Regions from separate parts of the Serratia sp. K1WW1 genome, predicted to be linked through region 2. Evidence: predicted binding sites of a transcription regulator. Region 2 holds the regulator's gene; the other holds the start of a gene.
The links. Region 2 encodes ArgR, which controls arginine synthesis, uptake and breakdown. Its sites were predicted from a motif close to ANTGAATAAAAATACANT; they were not measured.

Region 1 (8,819 bases), 410 kb from region 2:
CCATTTGTACTGGGGTTTTGTGCTTGGGGCTGGGGTGTGTATGGGGCTATATAACCTGGCCTTCTTTGCCGGGGTAAAAGCCACCGGGATTGCTGTAGGCACTGCCACGACGATCGGCAGCGCACCGATCTGGGCTGGTTTGCTTGAGGCCGTCTGGTTGAGAAAGTCACCGAGCGCATTATGGTGGGGAGGTGTGCTGTGTGCCACAAGCGGAGGGATCTGGATGGTGCTTTCGCAATCGGCTTCCTGGGTGATTAACCCGGTCGGGCTGATGACCTGTCTGGGGGCCGGTTTTTGCTATGCGCTGTATACCTTGCTCAGCAAGCGGCTGGTGGCCATCGCGTCACCGTTAACCATCACCAAACACACCTTTGCCATCGCCATGCTGATCGCCGTGCCGGTGGCCTGGGGGATGGCGGGTACGCCGTCACTGACTTTGCCAACCTGGTTGATCATCGCTTATCTGGGGATTTGTACCACCGGCATTGCCTACCTGTTGTTTACTCTGGCATTGAAACACATGAGTGCGGCTACCTGCGTTGCCTTGGGGTTATTTGAGCCGATCGTGGCCTTTGCGTTGGCGATCATGGTGGCAAGGGAGCCAATCAGCATGCTGGCCTTTGGTGGACTGTGCCTGATTTTAGCCGGGCTGTGGTTGGTATTGCGCGCAGAGAGAGCACCCAATCAATAGACGCCCTCACCCTCACCCTAGCCCTCTCCCCCAGGAGAGGGAACCGATCGAGTTGGCCGGAAAGGAAGGGGGCATACCTTGGATGCAGGACAATTACGGTGGGTAAAACATGTTAAAAAGTGTTCACCATGTCCTTGAACACCTGTCTACTCTATCCCCGGACTGTACTGAGGGACGTTATAGCTATTTGATATTAAGATATTTTTTTAATCTGCACGGGCTGATTCAGTACTCCGGTCAGCCCCCTCGCCCTTTGGGAGAGGGTTGGGGTGAGGGGCAAGGGTAATTCTGGCTAACGTTAGCCGAGTGACATCAGGCTGATTTGGTTTTTTCATTCAGCTGTGATTTTTGCGAGAGGATCAATTTTTTCAGTAGCTCTGCCAACTGGTCTTGATCTTCTGCACCTAATCCCTGGATCAGGGCTTTTTCGATTGCCACATGGGTTTCGACGGTTTCCAGGGTTAATTTCCGGCCTGCCGGCGTGATCTTGACGATCACGCCACGCCGGTCCGATGGATCGGGCATGCGGACAATATACTTTTTATTTTCCAGGCGATTAATCCGGTTGGATAAGCCACCGGAGGAAATCAGGATTTTCTCTTGCAGATCTTTGGGTGAAAGCTGGCGGTCGGGGTTGCGGGCCAGGGCAGCCAGCACTTCGAATTCACCAATAGTCAGGTTATAGCGTGCGAAGTTGGCATCGACAAACTGCGAGATATAGTGGCTCATGCGCACAATTCTGGCGATCACCGGTAGGCCAGACAAATCTAAAGTGGGTACCGTGTCTAACCATTCCTGGATTAAACGATCAACGAAATCTGTTTCAGTGACATTGGTCTTATCGCCCATCTATTTTATCTCTTCCTGACTGAATTCATCGCATAATCAACGCAAAAGGTGCGGCCAAACGGAGCATGGACTCAAAATGAGTGTCAGCAATAATAGCATTGATAGCCCGCAGTGAGTGACGGATGGGACAAAAATCCGCAGATTAGAATGGGGATAACCGGGGGGGAGAATAAGCACCGACGCCGATCGCATCGGTGCTTGCTGCAAATGATGAAGCAATATTAGCCGGTGTTGCGCATCCCGGCCGCCACGCCAGCAATAGTGACCATCAGCGCCTGCTCAACGCGGGCATCCGGTTGCTCCTGCTGGCGCGAACGGTGCAGCAACTCGGCCTGCAACACGTTTAGCGGGTCGGTGTAAACGTTGCGCAACGCGATAGATTCGGCAATCCACGGCAGGTCTTCCATCAGATGGTCGTCGTTGGCAATGGTCAGCACCGCCTTGATATCACTGGCCAATTGATCACGCAACTGTTGGCCGAGCGGCCACAGGGACTTGTCTACCAGACGCTGATCGTAGTATTCCGCCAGCCACAGGTCGGCTTTGGCGTATACCATCTCCAGCATCGCGATACGGGTAGAGAAGAACGGCCAGTTGTGGCACATGTCTTCCAACTGATCCTGCTTGCCAGCCTTCACCGCTTCCTGCAGGCCTGCACCAGCACCCAGCCAGGCTGGCAGCATCAGGCGGTTCTGCGTCCAGGCGAAGATCCACGGAATGGCTCGCAGGCTTTCAACACCGCCGTTGGGGCGGCGTTTGGCCGGGCGTGAACCCAATGGCAGTTTCCCCAGTTCCTGCTCTGGCGTAGCGGCGCGGAAGTAAGGCACAAACTCAGGGTTTTCACGCACGTAACCGCGATACATGTTGCACGAGGTTTCGGACAGTTCATCCATCAGCGTGCGCCATTCTGGCTTAGGCTCCGGTGGTGGCAGCAGGTTGGCTTCCAACACCGCACCGGCGTACAGCGCCAGGCTGCTGATGGTGACTTCTGGCAGGCCGAATTTAAAGCGGATCATCTCGCCCTGTTCGGTCACGCGCAGGCCACCTTTCAGGCTGCCCGGCGGTTGGGACAGCAGAGCGGCGTGCGCAGGTGCGCCACCACGGCCAATTGAGCCACCACGGCCATGGAACAGCGTCAGCGCTACTCCGGCCTTCTCACAGGTTTTGATCAGGGCGTCCTGTGCACGGTATTGCGCCCAGGAGGCAGCCATCACGCCAGCATCTTTTGCCGAGTCGGAATAGCCGATCATCACCATCTGTTTGCCCTGAATAAAGCCGCGATACCAGTCGATGTTCAGCAACTGGGTCATCACGTCTTCGGCGTTGTTCAGATCGTCGAGGGTTTCGAACAGCGGGGCCACCGGTAGCGCGAATGGGCAACCAGTTTCCTTCAACAACAGGTGCACGGCCAAGACATCGGACGGGGTTCGTGCCATGGAAATGACGTAGGCGGCGATCGAGCCTTGTGGCGCTTCAGCGACCACCTTGCAGGTTTCCAGCACTTCCTGAGTGTCTGCACTCGGCTCCCACTGCAGTGGCACCAGCGGACGCTTGGAGTTCAGCTCACGGATCAGGAATGCCTGTTTGTCGGCTTCTGACCAGCTCTCATAATCCCCCAGGCCCAGATAGCGGGTCAGTTCGGCAATGGCTTCGGTATGGCGGGTGCTTTCCTGGCGCACGTCGATACGCACCAGTGGCACGCCAAAGCAGCGTACGCGGCGCAGCGTATCCAGCAGTTGGCCGTTGGCGATAATGCTCATGCCACAGGCCACCAAAGATTGGTAGCAGGCATACAGCGGTTCCCACAACTGCTCGTTATTTTCCAGCAGATCGTGCGGACGCAGCACGCGTTCACCCTTCAGGCGGCCTTCAAGGTAGGCCTGGGAGCTCATCAGCTGGCTGCGCAGTTGCTTCATCAATTCGCGATAAGGTTCTTGTACTTCGTCACCACCGGCCAATTCCCGCAGTTCCGGGGTACATTCGGTCATCGACAGTTCGGAAACCAGTACCTGAATATCACGGGTGAACAGATCGCAAGCCTTCCAGCGGCTCAGCAACAGCACGTGACGGGTGATTTCGGCGGTCACGTTCGGGTTGCCGTCGCGGTCGCCACCCATCCAGGAGGTGAAGCGGATAGGCACGGCTTCTACCGGTAGGCGGTAATCGATGGAGTTTTCCAACTGTTCGTTGAATTCGCGCAGGAAGGCCGGTACGCCTTCCCACAGGCTGTTTTCCACCACTGCAAAGCCCCATTTGGCTTCATCGACCGGGGATGGGCGATTCTTGCGGATCTCGTCGGTATGCCAGGATTGCGCGACCAACTGGCGCAGGCGGCGCATGATTTTATTACGCTCGTAGTCGGCCAGATCGTTATGGTCCAACTGGCTCAGGCAGGTGTTCACCTCAACCAGCTTGTGGATCAGGGTGCGGCGGGTAATTTCCGTTGGGTGAGCGGTCAGGACCAGCTCGATGGAAAGATCGTCCACCGCCTTTTGCAGCTGCTTGTTATCCAGCTTGTTGTCTTTCAGCTTGCTAAACAACTGCGCCAAGGCTTCCGGGTTGCTGGCCGCTTCGCCGTGCGGCGAGATGCTGTGGTATTGCTCGGCAACGTTGGTCAGGTTGAGGAATTGGCTGAAGGCGCGGGCAACGGGCAGTAGCTCATCGTTAGACAGGTTCTGCAGTGTAGAGAGCAGCTCCTGACGATGCGCCTCGTTACCGGCACGTGAGGATTTGGAAAGCTTACGGATAGTTTCAACGCGATCGAGAATATGCTCGCCCAGCGCTTCTTTAATGGTATCGCCTAGCAGTTTGCCGAGCATACTGACATTACTTCGCATTGCCGAATATTGTTCGTTCATATAATCCCTGACCCAGTTCTTTGCATACTTATCATCCTCCGATCGCGGCGTTTTTCACCACTACCTGAACACGATGAGTACGTGATTTTTCATCTTGTAAGTAAATTTCACGTGCCGTCGCAGCCTGCCGGTTTAAGCCGATCACGTGCCTGTCCAATCATCAATTGACACTATTTTTAGCAAAAAAACATCAAATTCGGCGTATTTTCTGAAATTTAATTACGCGCTGTCGGTTATCAGTCTGGCTTATCGGCGTAAATTGCTACGTCTTAAGAGGTAGGGGATGGTAACCCATTCCCCTGTTGTTATTAAGGTTTATTGCCGGCAGAAATGGTCGACCAACTGACCCAGCAGCTTACGCGTTGGCTCGATAAACGCGGTATCCAGATATTCATCCGGCTGATGCGCCTGGTTGATCGAACCTGGGCCGAGCACCAGCGTTGGGCATACTTCCTGGACGAACGGTGCTTCGGTGCAGTAATTGACCACTTCGGTGCGTGAACCTAGCAGTTTTTCAATCACCGCCACCATGTGATGGTCGGTTGGGCATTCGTAGCCTGGGATCGGCGGATGCAACTCATCGATCGTCAAACGGCCCGGCCAACGTTGGCTTACCGGCGCCAGCGCTTCGTGCAGGAGTTCGTTGATGTTATCCAACGTCATCCCCGGCAATGGGCGGATATCCATATGCAGTTCACAGCAGGCACAGATACGATTGGCCGCATCGCCGCCGCTGATATGGCCAAAGTTCATGGTTGGATAAGGCACCGCAAACGCCGGGTTGTTGTAGCGTTCCTGTAGCGTTTTGCGCAATGCCATCAGATGCCCGATGGACTCATGCATCAGATCGATGGCATTGACGCCGCGCGCCGGATCGCTCGAATGGCCCGACTGGCCAACGATGCGGATCGCACTTGAGATATGGCCTTTATGCGCGCGCACCGGTTGCAGCGAGGTTGGCTCGCCGATGATGGCAAAGTCCGGGCGAATTTTGCTGGAGGCAGCAAAGTAACGTGCGCCAGCCATCGTCGTTTCTTCATCGGCGGTGGCCAGGATGTATAGCGGCTTGGTCAGCTTACTGGCATCGATATCGCGTACCGCATCGAGGATAAAGGCGAAGAAGCCTTTCATGTCGGCAGTACCCAGCCCGTACAGCTTGTTGTCATGTTCGGTCAGGGTAAAGGGATCTCGCGTCCAGCGGCCCTGATCGTAAGGCACCGTGTCGGTATGGCCCGCCAGCAGCAGGCCGCCGCTGCTTTCGCCGAGGCTCGCCAGCAGGTTGAATTTGTTGCGGGTGCCCGGCACGGGTTGCACGTCGACGCGGAAGCCCAAATCGTTGAACCAGCCGGCCAGCAAGTTGATTAATGCTTCATTACTCTGATCGAGGGCGCCATCGGTGGCGCTGATCGACGGAGTGGCGATCAACGCCCGGTACAGCTCAATAAATGGAGGTAATTTCATCTTCACTGTTGACAGCCTTTGGTTAGGATAGTATCAATATTCATGCATTTATTTTGAATAAAAATACAGTAAGCTAGAGCGTAAGGGAACCTGTAACCCAGATGTTGATAAAAACATCACGCTCAACCACGTGGGTGAACCGCGCAACAACGCGACCAAGCCCTGCTACCAGGGTCGCCGTGACTCTTAGATTGCTAGCCAAGAAGGTGAAAGGCCACATGTTGAATACGCTGATTGTTGGTGCCAGCGGTTATGCCGGAGCAGAGCTCACGGCTTACCTGAATCGCCACCCACACATGAACATAACCGCTTTAGCGGTTTCAGCGCAAAGTGCAGATGCAGGAAAATTGCTTTCCGAGCTGCACCCTCAATTAAAAGGCATCGTCGATCTGCCATTACAACCGCTGGTTGACGTTGCCGCAGCGGCAAAAGGCATCGACGTTGTTTTCCTCGCGACCGCCCATGAGGTGAGCCACGATATCGCGCCAGCATTCCTGGCCGCCGGTTGTGTGGTGTTCGATCTCTCCGGCGCCTTCCGCGTACAGGATGCTGATTTTTATCAGCAGTATTATGGTTTTACACACCAGCATGCCGACCTGTTGGCGCAGGCGGTCTACGGCCTGGCGGAGTGGCAGAGCGAAAAACTCAAGCAGGCGCAGCTGATTGCCGTGCCGGGCTGCTACCCAACGGCGGCGCAGCTGGCGCTCAAACCTCTGCTCGACAAGCAATTGCTGAACCTGGATCAATGGCCGGTCATCAACGCCGTCAGCGGCGTGAGCGGTGCAGGGCGTAAAGCCAGCGTCACGACCAGTTTCTGTGAAGTCAGCCTGCAACCTTACGGCCTGTTCAATCACCGTCATCAGCCAGAAATTTCTGCTCATCTCGGGGTGCCGGTCATCTTTACGCCACATCTGGGTAACTTCCCACGGGGTATTCTGGAAACCATCACCTGCCGCCTGAACAAGGGCGTCACCGCGCAGGACGTGGCGGCGGCTTACCATGCGGCTTACGACGATAAACCGCTGGTACGGCTGTATGACCAAGGGGTGCCAGCACTGAAATCCGTGGTGGGCCTGCCGTTCTGTGATATTGGCTTTGCCGTGCAGGGCGAGCATCTGATCGCCGTAGCTGCAGAAGACAATCTGTTGAAAGGTGCGGCAGCTCAGGCGGTGCAGTGTCTGAATATCCGTTTCGGCTTCCCGGAAACCCAATCCTTACTTTAAATCAGCGTGAGTAAACAGCAATGAATCCATTGATTATCAAACTAGGTGGCGTGCTACTGGACAGCGAAGAAGCGCTGGAGCGTTTGTTTACCGCGCTGGATGTCTATCGCCAGGAACATCAGCGCCCGCTGGTGATCGTCCACGGTGGTGGTTGCGTGGTGGATGAGCTGATGAAGCAGCTCTCCCTGCCGGTAGTGAAGAAGAACGGCCTGCGTGTCACTCCAGCCGATCAGATCGACATCATCACCGGCGCGCTGGCAGGAACGGCTAATAAAACCCTGCTGGCCTGGGCGGTGAAGCACAAAATTAATGCAGTTGGCCTGAGCCTGGCAGACGGTGGCAGCGTTGCGGTAACCCAGCTGGATCCAGCGTTGGGCCACGTAGGCCATGCAGTTCCAGGAACGCCTGCGCTGCTCCATACCTTGTTGGGCGCTGGCTACCTGCCAGTGGTCAGCTCCATCGGCATCACTGCCGAGGGCCAACTGATGAACGTGAACGCCGATCAGGCAGCGACGGCCCTGGCCGCCACGCTGGGGGCGGATTTAATCCTGCTGTCGGATGTCAGCGGTATTCTCGACGGCAAAGGGCAGCGCATCGCGGAAATGACAGCACAAAAAGCCGAGCAACTGATTGCTCAAGGCATCATTACCGATGGTATGGTGGTGAAGGTCAATGCGGCGCTGGATGCTGCACGTACCCTTGGCCGCCCGGTAGATATCGCCAGCTGGCGTAATGCCGAAAAGCTCCCTGCTCTGTTTAATGGTGTGTCGATTGGCACCCGGATCCTCGCTTAAATTTAGAATTAAAAAGGAATAACACAATGCAAAACAAAGGCATCAAGAAAATCGTTCTGGCGTACTCCGGCGGTCTGGATACTTCGGCCATCATTCCATGGCTGAAAGAGAACTACGGCGGCTGTGAAGTGGTAGCCTTCGTGGCGGACATCGGCCAGGAGCGCGGCGATCTGGAAGGCGTTGAGCAGAAAGCTCTGCAATCCGGTGCCTCTGAGTGTCATGTTGTCGATCTACGTGAAGAGTTTATCCGTGACTACGTTTATCCGGTGCTGCAGACCGGCGCACTGTACGAAGGCAGCTACCTGCTGGGGACTTCAATGGCGCGGCCGATCATTGCCAAGGCTCAGGTTGAGCTGGCGCTGAAAGTGGGTGCTGATGCGCTGTGCCACGGGGCTACTGGTAAAGGTAACGATCAGGTGCGTTTCGAAACCACCTATACCGCATTGGCTCCTCACCTGAAGGTCGTCGCGCCTTGGCGTGAGTGGAACCTGCGTTCCCGTGAAGCACTGCTGGACTACCTGAAAGAGCGTAATATCCCAACCACCGCTTCGCTGGAGAAGATCTACAGCCGTGACGAAAACGCCTGGCACATCTCTACCGAAGGCGGCGTGCTGGAAAGCCCGTGGAATGCGCCAAACAAAGATTGCTGGGTCTGGACTGTCGATCCGTTGGAAGCACCGGACAAGCCAGAACAAGTGACCGTGACTGTTGAGAAAGGCTGTGTAGTGGCCGTTAACGGTGAAGCCATGAGCCCGTACAAGTGCCTGGAAGCCCTGAACGTGCTGGGTGCCAAACATGGCGTGGGCCGTATCGATATCGTAGAAAACCGCCTGGTAGGCATCAAATCCCGTGGTTGCTATGAAACCCCAGGAGGCACCATTATGGTTGCCGCGCTGCGCGGGATCGAGCAGTTGGTACTGGATCGTGATAGCTTTAAATGGCG
Region 2 (8,819 bases):
GCCAACTGCCAGCCGCTGAGCTGGAAAATCACCGCTGGCTTCGCAAGCGGGAATAACGCGATCGCACATAAAGTGTACAACAAGACCAGGATCTGCGGTGAGGCCAATCGACGCAGTAATACTTTCTGCGCCACGCCATAGGTCACCCAAACCATGGCTGCACACACGCCCAACAATACTCCGAGCGTGTAGTCTGTGAACTGAGTGAAGATCTCGATTAGGCTGACGTTGAAAAACAGCATCAGCCCGCAGATCAGCATCAGAGCGCCAATCACCTGAGTGATACGCATCCTTTCTTTCAGGATCAATACGCTGGCGAACATCATGCCCACCGGCGAGAGTTGGCCGATAACCTGCGAGGCCGTCGGACTCAAATATTGCAGCGAAGAGCTGAAGAAGACAAAGTTGCCCAGCAACCCGGCGGTAGCGATCGCCAGCAACAGCAACCAGCGGGGTTGGCGGAACATTTTCACCGGAGGTAAACGCCCGCGCACTGCCAGGATCATCCCCAGGCCGATGGCGGCAATCGTAAAGCGATACCAGACGATGGTAAACGGCTCCATCACTTCCAGCACTTCTTTCATGGCGATAGGCAATGCGCCCCAGCAAACCGCTGTGGTGACCGCCAGAAAAATACCAACGCCAGCCTGCTGTTTTTTTTCCATCTTCTCACTGTCTGTGCGTTGTGCCGTCTGGCACAAGCAATCTATAAATGTAAAAAGCCCCGCAACGAATTGCGGGGCTTAACATCTATTTCGTAAGGCTCGAAAAATTATTCAGCTTCGATGCTGATAAATTTACGATTGCTCGGGCCTTTAACTTCGAATTTGACTTTACCGTCTTTCAAAGCAAACAGAGTGTGGTCTTTGCCGCAACCCACGTTGGTACCAGCGTGGAATTTGGTGCCGCGCTGACGAACGATGATGCTGCCTGCCAGTACTGCTTCGCCGCCAAAGCGTTTTACGCCCAGACGTTTAGCTTCTGAATCGCGACCGTTACGAGTCGAGCCGCCAGCCTTTTTGTGTGCCATTAATCCGCTCTCCTAACTTAAGCGCTGATGCCGGTGATTTTAACATCAGTGAACCACTGACGGTGACCTTGCTGCTTACGATAGTGCTTACGACGACGAAACTTAACAATCTTGATCTTTTCGCCACGACCGTGAGCAACCACTTCAGCTTTGATCTTACCGCCATCGACGAAAGGAACGCCGATTTTGATATCTTCGCCATTAGCGATCATCAGAATCTGGTCAAACTCAACCGCTTCACCAGTTGCGATGTCCAGCTTTTCCAAGCGAACGGTCTGACCTTCGCTTACTCGGTGTTGTTTACCACCACTTTGGAAAACCGCGTACATATAAAACTCCGCTTTCCGCGTGCCCAACTGTTCAGTACAGAGCGCGCTATAAATATTCACAATAGGGCGCGAATTCTACGCAATAATCCCGCATATGACAAGAGCAGATTAGGGCCAGAAGGTGAAAAAAGAAGAAAAAAAACACAGTTTCTCTCACAACGTTTATCTGGGCCGATTTTCAAGTACAATCAACAGGACAGTTACCGCCATGTACCGATGTGAGCAGCGTTCTCATCGCGGTCAACAGAAACACAGCTGAAAAAAATACAATGAACCTAGAACAAATTACTGAGTTAACCGCGCAAGATATGGCGGCCGTGAACGCAACAATTCTCGAACAGTTGAATTCCGATGTCACGCTCATCAATCAACTTGGCTATTACATTATCAGCGGTGGCGGTAAGCGCATTCGCCCGATGATCGCCGTTTTGGCGGCACGGGCCTTGCACTATCAAGGCGATAAACACATTGCCGTCGCTGCTCTGATAGAGTTCATCCATACCGCTACCCTGTTGCATGATGACGTGGTGGATGAGTCCGACATGCGCCGTGGCAAGGCGACCGCCAACGCGGCGTTTGGTAATGCCGCCAGCGTGTTGGTGGGTGATTTCATTTATACGCGTGCTTTCCAGATGATGACCAGCCTGGAATCGCTGCGCGTGCTGGCAGTGATGTCCGAAGCGGTCAACGTGATCGCCGAAGGTGAAGTGCTGCAGTTGATGAACGTCAACGATCCGAATATCAGTGAAGAAAACTATATGCGGGTCATCTACAGCAAAACCGCTCGTCTGTTTGAGGCGGCAGCCCAGTCGTCAGCCATCCTCTCCGAGGCTAACCCGGCCGAAGAGCAGGCGCTGCAGGACTATGGCCGCTATCTTGGCACGGCATTCCAGCTGATCGACGATCTGCTGGACTACAGTGCAGACGGCGTGACCCTGGGTAAAAATACCGGCGATGACTTGAACGAGGGCAAGCCGACGCTGCCGTTGTTGCATGCGATGCATAATGGCAATGCCGAGCAGTCTGCGATGATCCGTGGCGCGATTGAACAGGGGAATGGCCGCCATCTGCTGGAGCCGGTTCTGGCTACCATGCAGGAGTGTGGTTCACTCACCTATACGCGTCAGCGTGCAGAAGAAGAAGCAGACAAGGCGATCGCCGCATTGCAGATTTTGCCCGACTCTCCTTATCGAACCGCACTGGAAGGATTAGCGCATCTGGCGGTTCAACGAGACTTTTAAGAAATTTAAGTTTCTTAATATTCAAATAGGCCTGCGGTGCGGGCCTATTTATTTGCCTTGCTAATGAGATCCAGCAGCCCCGCAGCCCCATTCGCCGCCAAAAAACTCAATAAAACCGCGTATTCGTCAGGTTTCATACCTGCCAGATAGTTCTGCAAACGTGCCCAAGGATCGTCATCACAGGAGACGCTATAAGCCGCTGGCTCCTCTGCGGCAAGAGGATACCGCTGGGGGTACAACTCGTTTTGGGTCGAGAGGGGCAGGCTGCTGATATGATACTCCTTAGTCACCCCCTGCTTGCCAAAACGCCGCTGCCAGCGCCAGTTTTGCTCACGTGCCCGCTTATTGATCCCTTGCGGGGAACTACCCAATTCGCCCTTCTCTTTCAGTTCGTTGGCGGTAAACCACTCCTTGTCCATTCCCCCTCCTTGATCTCGGCGCTGCCGCTAACTGACTTATCTGACCTTCCAGTTGCATGAACAACTAAAGCCAATAAGTTAGTTATAGCATTAACCAGGCCGCTGCCAATAGCCAAAAACCCGGCGAAATACTCAAGAAGTACTTACCAAACAAGGCGAAGAAAACACCAAAGCGACGTAGAAAGGAGCTTAGTGGGAGCAGCATAGGGCTAATCGGGCGCAACATGGGCCCCCTATGCAGCGCAGGTCAGTTGAGGTATGACTTACTGCTTATTTTTTTCAGCAATCCAGGCCAGCAGGCTATCCATACCTTCGCGCATCAAAAACGCCATCACTTTGCCACGCTCACTGTCTGAAAGCTGGTAATAGTATTCGACCCACACCGCCAGCGGGTCCTGACGCCCGGCCTCATAGATCGCAGGCTCTTCGCGCAATACCAGCAGGTTTTTGACGCCGGTAGGCAAGCTGTCGATATGGTATTCCAGCGCCTTGCCTTGTACGCCTTTGCGGCGACGGCTGAGCCAATTTTCGCGCCGGGCCATCAGATTTATTCCCTGTGTAGAGGACGGTAATCCTGCGATGCCTATCAGCTCCTTGGCAGCAAACCACTCGTTTTTCATAGCCATGATCTCGGGACAATAGTGTGGCAAGACAAATTTTTCAGAAACCATAAGGTATTTTTGGGAAACTTGGTGGTATCCTAGTTTCTGAATAAACGCTTCACGTTGTTCAAACGATTAATACTGACCTGTTAGTTATACCACTAACAGAACTTTCTCTAATCAAAAAAGGAATGAAAATATGAATTCACGGGACCCAGATTGGCATCCAGCAGACGTCATCGCGGCTTTGAAGAAGAGAGGTACCACTCTGGCAGCGGTTTCTCGGGGGGCAGGGCTAAGTTCATCGACGTTGGCCAACGCGTTGTCACGTCCTTGGCCCAAGGGAGAGTGGTTGATTGCTGATGCACTGAACGTACATCCGGCAGAGATCTGGCCGAGCAGGTATTTTGATCCGCTTACCCATCATCTGCGAGATCGGAAAAGTCGAATCAAATCATGATAAACATAAGAAAGCCGCCGGATTCGGCCCGGCGGCTTATCAAAACATCACATACTGAGGGATCAGTTGTTGATAAACTTCTCACCCAGTTCGATATCTTTGTGCAGCACGTCCAGCATTTCGCTCAGCGCTTTTTGCTCGAAGGCACTCAGAGTACCGATGTCTTTACGCTCTTCGATACCGTTTTTACCCAGTAGCAGCGGCTGTGCAAAGAAACGGGCATATTTGCCATCCCCTTCAACATAGGCGCATTCCACTACACCTTTCTCACCGCTCAGCGCACGCACCAGAGACAGACCAAAACGTGCAGCAGCCTGGCCCATAGACAGGGTTGCAGAACCGCCACCGGCTTTGGCTTCAACCACTTCGGTACCCGCATTCTGGATACGTTTGGTCAAATCAGCCACTTCCTGATCGCTAAAGCTTACGCCAGGGATCTGCGACAGCAGAGGCAGGATGGTCACGCCTGAGTGGCCGCCAATCACCGGTACGTTCAGTTCTTCCGGTTGTTTGCCTTTCAGTTCCGCGACGAAGGTGTTGGAACGGATGATATCCAGCGATGTGATGCCAAACAGTTTGTTTTTGTCGTAAACACCCGCTTTCTTCAACACTTCTGCCGCAATGGCTACCGTGGTATTCACCGGGTTGGTGATGATACCGATGCAGGCTTTCGGGCAGGTTTTGGCCACTTGCTCAATCAGGTTGCGTACGATGCCAGCGTTAACGTTGAACAGATCGGAACGATCCATCCCTGGTTTACGCGCAACGCCAGCAGAAATCAGCACCACGTCCGCACCGTGCAGCGCAGGGGTTGCATCTTCGCCACTGAAGCCTTTGATTTTAACTGCGGTTGGGATGTGGCTTAAGTCAACGGCAACGCCTGGGGTAACAGGGGCAATGTCGTAGAGGGAGAGTTCAGAACCTGAAGGAAGCTGGGTCTTGAGTAGAAGGGCGAGGGCCTGGCCGATACCGCCAGCAGCACCGAGAACTGCAACTTTCATCCTATACTCCTTTATTGTCTTAAATATAAAAGCGCCGTGAATTCTTTGGTCACGGACCTTAATTTATCACGCCTTTAAAAACAACCTCTTAACAGTCGGTTTTAGATCTGGCGCAATAAAATGGCCGATGTTGCGAGCATTTTAAAGTAAATAGCTTATGCATTAAGGGCATAGCGCACACTAATCGAAAATAGTGCCAAGCTTTTCACGATCGCGTTAACCGGCGGTTACATTACACCCTTACGTAACATCAGAACAACATCATTTTAATAACATTTTCGTTACCGGAGAGCTGACTCGCTTCCCGCACCGAAAGGGCATATTCATGAGCATCGGATTTTGTTAAAATCGCGCTCTTGCCTTTCTGTCTGGGCATTTTTGATTTTCCAGATGGCCCCCATATTGCATAAAAATGCATTTATATGCATAATAATCAGCTCTATTACCAACATTCCACGGTGCAAAATGCGTAATCCCGCAAAGCAGGAAGATCTGATCAAGGCGTTTAAGGCGTTATTGAAAGAAGAAAAATTCAGTTCTCAAGGCGAGATCGTTTTGGCGCTGCAAGAAGAAGGCTTCGAGAACATTAACCAGTCCAAGGTATCACGCATGCTGACCAAGTTCGGGGCGGTACGCACGCGTAATGCAAAAATGGAGATGGTGTACTGCCTCCCGGCTGAACTCGGTGTCCCTACCACCACCAGCCCGCTCAAGAATCTGGTGCTGGACGTGGACCATAACGATGCGGTGGTGGTGATCCATACCAGCCCAGGTGCGGCGCAGCTGATTGCCCGCCTGTTGGACTCACTGGGCAAATCCGAAGGGATCCTGGGCACCATTGCCGGTGACGATACTATTTTTGTCACTCCGGCCAGCTCCTTTACCGCACGTCAACTGTTTGAAGCCATTCTCTCCTTGTTCGAACAGGAACTTTGATGCATTCAGCACAGCCTGCGGCTTTCCGTCGCGGGCGGTGCACCCTTTATTAACCCCTCGTTTACTTCTCCAGCGCTGCCTACCACGTTTAAAACTGCCAATAAGCCGACCTGCAGCACATTTCAATGACATTTCTTGGTGACTGGTGATAGTGACTGGAAGCTTCCGCACTTTTAGTCAAAAGCACTTAGCTCATTGAAATTACATAAATTTAACATCAGAAGTGCATTTTATCGCCGTTTTTTATTCCATTAGGTTATTAAAAGTAACGGCCACCCCAATAAAGTTTCACTAGAAACTGTTAGTCAGCTATTAATTTTTGCCGTTACTAGATGTATACTCATTTTCGTGACGTAAATCACAGTTCATTGGAACTGATAAAAGAATACGAAGAGGATAAATCATGAAAATTAAAACTACTGTAGCGACAATTAGCCTGCTGTCCATGCTGTCTTTCGGTGCATTCGCAGCACAATCCATTGATGCTTCGCAGGCTGAAAAACTGCAGTCTGCTGGTACCATCACCGTGAGCGGCGTCGGTGCAGCACCTTCTGATATCCGTCAGGCGCTGTCTGCCAAAGCCGATGCCCAAGGCGCGACCGCTTACCGCGTGATCGAAGCTCGTAACGAAGGCAACTACCACGCTACCGCCGAGATTTACAAATAAGTACAAGATGTTATGTGAGCATTGCACGACAACTCTCTGGTAAAAAACCAAGTAGATAACCGCCTTCAAGTATAAAAAACGCTGTAAAGCCCTTCCAGGCTGTTATCTCTGAACGATTAAGGATCCAAGTATCATGAACATGAAAACTACTCTCGTTGCACTTAGCCTGCTGTCTGCCGTTTCTTTCGGTGCTTCTGCGGCTAACCTAGTCACTGATGCCCAAGCCAGCAATCTGCAGTCTGTCGGCACCATTACCGCTAGCGGCGTGGGTGGCGCACCTTCTGATATCCGTCAGGCGCTGTCTGATAAAGCGGATCAGCAAGGGGCCAAAGCCTACCGTGTGATCGAAGCCTATGAAAATGGCAACTGGCACGCAACGGCTGAAATCTACAAGTAAAAATCCAAGGTCGCGCTTACTGAACTGACTACCCTCGTCACTGCCACTGCCGAGTTCTCAGGTAAACGCTAGTACCTTGGAAATTATCGTCGTCCTATCCGACGAACCCCATTGCCCTCGCTCGCGAGGGCTTTTTTTGGGCGTAAAAAAGGCCACATCAGCGGCCTCATAGTGGTAGGGTCGCCGCATGCGGCGCCCGTTTAGCTAAACGTCAGTAGGTTTCTTTCGGCTCGGCCTTGTTAGCCAGCCCTGCCAGCAGTTTGTCATGAATGCCGCCAAACCCGCCGTTGCTCATCACCAGAATATGGTCACCCGGCTGCGCGGTTTTCACAATCATCTCTACCAGAGTATCCAGATCGGCACTCCAGTGCGCGGGCTGAACGCAAGCTTCGGCAACTTCCGCTACCTGCCACGGGATGTGGTGAGGCTGGAACAGGAATACTTCGTCGGCACGGCCAAGTGAGGGGGCCAGATCGTTTTTGCTGATCCCCATTTTCATGGTGTTTGAGCGCGGCTCCAGCACGGCCAGGATGCGTGCGGTGCCGCCCACTTTGCCACGCAGCGCCGCCAAGGTAGCCAGAATGGCGGTCGGATGATGGGCAAAGTCGTCATACACCGTGACGCCGTTGGCTTCACCACGCAATTCCAGACGGCGGCGGGCATTGATAAAGTCACCCAGCGCACGACAGGCATCGGCTGGCTGTACGCCAACATGGCGGGTGGCGGCGATCGCCATCAGGCCGTTATGCATATTGTGTTCGCCCACCAGCGCCCAGTTAACCTCGCCCACCTTCTCGCCGTTGAGGAACACTTCGTAATGGCTGGCATCCGTCGTCAGTTTGTGTGCACGCCACGCGCCCCCTTCCCCAACCCATTCCTGTTCGCTCCAGCATCCCATTGCCATCACCTGTTTCAGATGGGTATCGTTTTCCGGCAGGATAATCTTGCCTTGGCCCGGCACCAGACGCACCAGGTGATGGAACTGTTTCTGGATGGCTTTCAGATCGTCAAAGATATCGGCGTGATCGAACTCGAGGTTGTTCATGATCAACGTGCGCGGGCAATAATGAACAAACTTGGAGCGTTTGTCGAAGAAGGCACAGTCATACTCATCGGCTTCGATGACAAAGAACGGGCTGCCGCCAAGACGGGCCGAGACATCAAAATTGCCCGGTACGCCACCGATCACAAAGCCTGGCTGATAACCGCAGGCTTCCAGGATCCAGGTCGCCATCCCGGCGGTGGTAGTTTTACCGTGTGTTCCCGCTACCGCCAGCACCCAGCGATCGCGCAGGACATAATCATGCAGCCACTGAGGGCCAGACATGTAAGGAATGCTCTGCTCCAGCACCGCTTCTACGCAAGGATTACCACGGCTCATCGCATTGCCGATAATCACCAGATCCGGAGCCGGATCCAACTGGGCAGGATCGTAACCCTGGATCAGATCGATCCCCTGCTTTTCCAGTAAGGTACTCATCGGAGGATAGACGTTGGTATCTGAACCGGTCACCTCATGCCCCAGTGAACGAGCCAACATGGCTAGCCCACCCATAAAGGTGCCGCAGATCCCAAGAATATGTATGCGCATTAGGTCTCTCATTTTAGTGCATCGATTTACTGCCTATTCTAGCGCTCAGAATCGCTCAGAAGAAACGGATTTGCCTATGAATCGCAAGTTGCTTTGGGCTACACTGCTGACGAAAACGTTGGCGGTATGTTAACAAGCCGCTATCC

Region 1: a site for ArgR is predicted at 5,912-5,929, ahead of argC (N-acetyl-gamma-glutamyl-phosphate reductase). Genes of this name have one in related genera too.

What each region holds. Positions count from the first base shown of each region.
Region 1 covers NZ_CM147697.1:5,793,311-5,802,129, reverse strand. The annotation lists gene ACX9GU_RS26375 (DMT family transporter) at 1-691, shown strand, start outside; gene ACX9GU_RS26370 (MarR family winged helix-turn-helix transcriptional regulator) at 1,004-1,540, opposite strand; gene ppc (phosphoenolpyruvate carboxylase) at 1,762-4,398, opposite strand; gene argE (acetylornithine deacetylase) at 4,714-5,859, opposite strand; gene argC (N-acetyl-gamma-glutamyl-phosphate reductase) at 6,078-7,082, shown strand; gene argB (acetylglutamate kinase) at 7,103-7,876, shown strand; gene ACX9GU_RS26345 (argininosuccinate synthase) at 7,903-8,819, shown strand, end outside.
Region 2 covers NZ_CM147697.1:5,386,239-5,395,057, forward strand. The annotation lists gene ACX9GU_RS24350 (DMT family transporter) at 1-665, opposite strand, end outside; gene rpmA (50S ribosomal protein L27) at 773-1,030, opposite strand; gene rplU (50S ribosomal protein L21) at 1,048-1,359, opposite strand; gene ispB (octaprenyl diphosphate synthase) at 1,629-2,600, shown strand; gene ACX9GU_RS24370 (YfeC-like transcriptional regulator) at 2,645-3,019, opposite strand; gene ACX9GU_RS24375 (DNA-binding protein) at 3,283-3,639, opposite strand; gene ACX9GU_RS24380 (helix-turn-helix domain-containing protein) at 3,821-4,081, shown strand; gene mdh (malate dehydrogenase) at 4,144-5,082, opposite strand; gene argR (transcriptional regulator ArgR) at 5,548-6,018, shown strand; gene yhcN (peroxide/acid stress response protein YhcN) at 6,422-6,685, shown strand; gene yhcN (peroxide/acid stress response protein YhcN) at 6,819-7,082, shown strand; gene mpl (UDP-N-acetylmuramate:L-alanyl-gamma-D-glutamyl-meso-diaminopimelate ligase) at 7,294-8,673, opposite strand.